2 regions of the Serratia sp. GW822-FHT06D09 genome follow, and region 2 is predicted to be linked to the other one. Evidence: predicted binding sites of a transcription regulator. Region 2 holds the regulator's gene; the other holds the start of a gene.
What was found. The regulator CRP, encoded in region 2, controls carbon source genes, mostly activating them, when cyclic AMP is high. The targets are predictions, from matches to a motif close to ATGTGANNNNNNTCACAT.
Positions count from the first base shown of each region.

Region 1: a site for CRP is predicted at 813-830, ahead of AC1RKG_RS17310 (PTS mannitol transporter subunit IICBA). Genes of this name have one in related genera too.

Region 1 covers NZ_JBXALO010000007.1:83,576-85,779, forward strand. The annotation lists gene AC1RKG_RS17305 (DUF3053 domain-containing protein) at 1-546, shown strand, start outside; gene AC1RKG_RS17310 (PTS mannitol transporter subunit IICBA) at 1,080-2,204, shown strand, end outside.
Region 2 covers NZ_JBXALO010000016.1:12,841-15,044, reverse strand. The annotation lists gene AC1RKG_RS23705 (YccS/YhfK family putative transporter) at 1-597, opposite strand, end outside; gene crp (cAMP-activated global transcriptional regulator CRP) at 652-1,284, opposite strand; gene AC1RKG_RS23695 (OsmC family protein) at 1,664-2,071, shown strand; gene AC1RKG_RS23690 (phosphoribulokinase) at 2,108-2,204, opposite strand, start outside.

The DNA.
Region 1 (2,204 bases), on a different contig from region 2:
AGCGAAGATCAGAAACAGAAGTTCGGCAACTATGCCGGTGATTACGCCATCCTGGTCGGTTTTTCTCAGCAACTGTCCAAATCACTGGATGCCAGCCTGACGCCGGCGTTGGATCAGATTAACCAGATCCGCACCGCACAGGACTACATGAGCAAGCGCGATACGCTGCAACAGTCCGTTGGGGCGCTGAACCTGCTGGGGCAGCAAATCCAGTCAGCCAAGTCGCAGGCGGATACTGCCCGGACAGCGCTGAAGCAACCTGACGATCTGAAAGCCGTGTACAACCAGGCGTACGACAAGATTGTTACCGGGCCGGCCAATGCGCTGATGCCGGTGATTCCGACCACGGCCAGCTTCGTTCAGGATCTGGTTCAGGTGGGTGATTTCCTGCGTGCCCAGGGCAATCAGGTGGCCTTTAATAATAACGGCGTGCAGTTCCGTACTTCCCAGCAGGCAACGCAGTACAACACCATGATGTCGAATCTGGTGGCCAAGCAGCAGGATTTACTTAACGCACAGAAAATCGTCTCCAGCGTTAATCAGTAATCTCCAAACGCAGAAGCCGGCAGTCCGGCTTCTGCCATTCCCTTCTGACTTTCCAACGGCTTGCTCACTTCTTGCACCACGCATCTGTACTACACTTCAATTAATCATCTATTTCCGACATGTAGTTTTCTTTCATTCATCGCACCGCTATTTCCCGACGGGATGAATGCTCACAGGGAAGACCTTCTTCAAGCCAGGATTCGGTAGCCACTGAAAAATAGATTGTGATCACCATCACAATTTAAAAACAAACGTGCATCAATTAAATGTGACTCAAATCACATTTAATTGGGTTTTAGGCGAATTTTGTTCTCGTTGTGGCTTTTTTAAACTGAGTAACTGTGATCATGATCACTATAAGTGCCCCAATAATGGGGGTGTTAGTGTGATGTTTGTCACAAAAATTCCGTGAAGTTCGCACGGTAAAAACTGCGTGATAGAGTCCATTTCGCATACAGCAACAACACGGCTGGATCGTAACAACAATAATCACGCGCTCTTATTGTCAGCGCGTAACAATAGGGGTGTGTTTTATGTTTTCACCAGACATCAAAGTCAAAGTTCAAAACTTTGGCCGCTTCTTAAGCAACATGGTGATGCCTAACATTGGCGCCTTTATCGCCTGGGGTATCATCACCGCATTATTCATTCCTACCGGTTGGCTGCCGAACGAAACCTTAGCCAAACTGGTTGGCCCAATGATCACTTACCTGCTGCCGCTGCTGATCGGTTTTACCGGTGGCCGTCTGGTGGGAGGCGATCGCGGTGGGGTGGTGGGTGCTATCACCACCATGGGCGTGATTGTCGGGGCAGATATGCCGATGTTCCTCGGCGCCATGATTGCCGGTCCGCTGGGCGGCTGGGCCATCAAGCATTTTGACCGCTGGGTAGACGGCAAAATCAAAAGCGGCTTTGAGATGTTGGTGAACAACTTCTCCGCCGGCATTATCGGTATGCTGCTGGCTATTCTGGCATTTATGGCCATTGGCCCGCTGGTTGAAGGGTTGTCACATATCCTGGCGACCGGCGTGAACATCATGGTGACCAACAACCTGCTGCCGCTGGCGTCAATCTTCGTGGAGCCGGCGAAAATCCTGTTCCTGAACAACGCCATCAACCACGGTATCTTCTCGCCGTTGGGCATTCAGCAGGCGACCGAAACCGGTAAATCCATCTTCTTCCTGATTGAAGCCAACCCAGGCCCGGGTATGGGCGTACTGATGGCCTACATGTTCTTTGGCCGCGGCAGTGCCAAGCAGTCTGCCGGCGGTGCCGCGATCATCCACTTCTTCGGTGGCATCCACGAAATTTACTTCCCGTACGTGCTGATGAATCCACGCCTGCTGCTGGCGGTGATCCTGGGCGGTATGACCGGCGTGTTCACACTGACCCTGCTGAACGGCGGTCTGGTGTCTCCGGCTTCTCCGGGTTCGATTCTGGCGGTATTGGCGATGACCCCTAAGGGCGCTTACTTCGCCAACCTGGCGGCGATCGCCGCAGCGTTCGTGGTGTCCTTTGTGGTTGCCGGGTTCCTGCTGAAAACTTCGAAAGCGAAAGAAGAGGATGACCTGGAAGAGGCCACTCGTCGCGTACAGGCGATGAAATCCCAGTCTAAAGGCGGTGCTGCGGCTCATGCAGCGGTGGATGGTGACCTGACC
Region 2 (2,204 bases):
GCGCACCAGCAGCGGTGGTAAGGCGGTCTGCGGATCGGTGTGCTGGGTCAACAGCGAATATTTGGCTTCGAAGTAGTCCGCCAGCTCCAGATAGAGCTGATTGAGCGACTCGCGCATCGGTTGCTCTTTCCACAGCTTGAACCAGAACCAGGTAAACAGGCCGTACCAGGCGGTACCCACGATATATAACACCGGCGCGTGCCAAAGCGGCACCGTACCGGCCATGCTGAGAGAGAATATGGCGGCAACCAGCGCGGCGGGCAGCAGGCGGGCGTGCAGTGGGCTGATTTCGCCGCTGACGCCAAGCAACAGTGCCAGGCCGAGCATCAATGCGGGTAGCGGCACTTGCCACAGCAGTGCCTGTTGCAGCAGCAGGCTGCTAAGCGCAAAGAGCGAACCCCCGACGATCAGGCGTTTAAAGAAGCGTTTGTGGGGCGTGTCCAGCCCGGCGATGTTACAGCAGGCGGGAACCAGGGAAAATAGCAGGCCGTATTGCAGTTGGCCGATCAACAGCCCGAGCAGAACCGGCAGGCACAGCACCAGCGTTTGTCGCAGTGCATAGTTGACTTCCGGATGATAAATCAGTCGGCGCCACATGATAAATCGGGGCATAAAAAAACGGCGCGAATTATCGCGCCGTTTTTTCAGTGATTAACGGGTGCCGTAAACGACAATAGTTTTGCCGTGAGCGGAGATCAGGTTTTGATCTTCCAGCATTTTCAGAATACGACCCACGGTTTCACGAGAGCAACCGACGATCTGGCCAATTTCCTGACGGGTGATTTTAATCTGCATGCCATCCGGATGGGTCATGGCATCAGGCTGTTTCGCCAGGTTCAGCAGGGTTTGCGCGATGCGGCCCGTAACGTCCAGGAAGGCGAGGTTACCCACTTTCTCAGAGGTTATCTGCAGGCGGTTTGCCATCTGGGCAGACAGGCGCATCAGGATGTCCGGGTTTACCTGGATCAGCTGGCGGAATTTCTTGTAGGAAATTTCAGCCACTTCACAGGCGGTCTTCGCCCTAACCCAGGCGCTACGCTCCTGACCTTCTTCAAACAATCCAAGCTCGCCGATGAAATCCCCCTGGTTAAGGTAGGACAGGATCATCTCTTTACCTTCTTCATCCTTAATCAGCACCGCGACGGAGCCTTTGACGATGTAGTAAAGCGTTTCGGCTTTTTCACCTTGGTGAATCAGCGTACTTTTGGATGGATATTTGTGGATATGGCAATGAGACAGGAACCATTCGAGAGTAGGGTCTGTTTGCGGTTTGCCGAGAACCATTCGCTGTTATCCTCTGTTGTTATCGCTGCCTTGTGTCACAGGGGTCAGAGTTCCCTGTAAAACGTGCTGTCGCCGTTGTTTTAATGGTGGCTATCAGCAGGTTTTGAGGCGTGTCATAAATATACGCTGTCGCTCTAGCATATTAACTTGCCGGGAGAGCTGCAAGCTACATTCTGTTAACATACCGGTAAAGGAGCCTTTCCCTGGGAGTTTCCCTGAAATCAGTGTCCCGGAAAGATTTATTGCGGCTCTGTTTGTAGCACAGAGTGAGGCGGGTGTCTCGTGTTGTCTCGCTTCAGCATGATTAGCATCAGGTTCCGTTGCCAGTTTCTATGCGAAAGCGTACTCTGATTTTAAGAAATTAACCGGAGTGACCAGCATGCAGGCAAGAGTTAAGTGGGTGGAAGGGTTGACGTTTCTGGGTGAATCCGCGTCTGGCCATCAGGTATTGATGGACGGCAACGCCGGCGATAAAGCACCCAGTCCGATGGAAATGGTGCTGATGTCAGTAGGGGGCTGCAGTGCTATCGACGTGGTGTCGATCCTGCAAAAAGGACGCAACGACGTGCGTGATTGCGAGGTGAAACTGACCTCTGAACGCCGCGAAGAAGCGCCACGGTTGTTTACCCACATCAACCTGCATTTTATCGTGACCGGCAAAGATTTGAGCGACAAGATCGTGGAACGTGCGGTCAACCTGTCAGCCGAGAAGTACTGTTCGGTTTCACTGATGCTGAGCAAAGCCGCCAGCGTGACCCACAGTTTTGAAATCCGCGACCTGGCGTAACGGATAAAGGGGCGCGGTTGTACCGCGCCCCGTAGATTACTCGATTTTTTTTCCTTCCAGCAGTCGCTGCACCAGCGGCGCCATGATCAGTTCCATCGCCAGCCCCATTTTGCCACCCGGCACCACCAGCGTA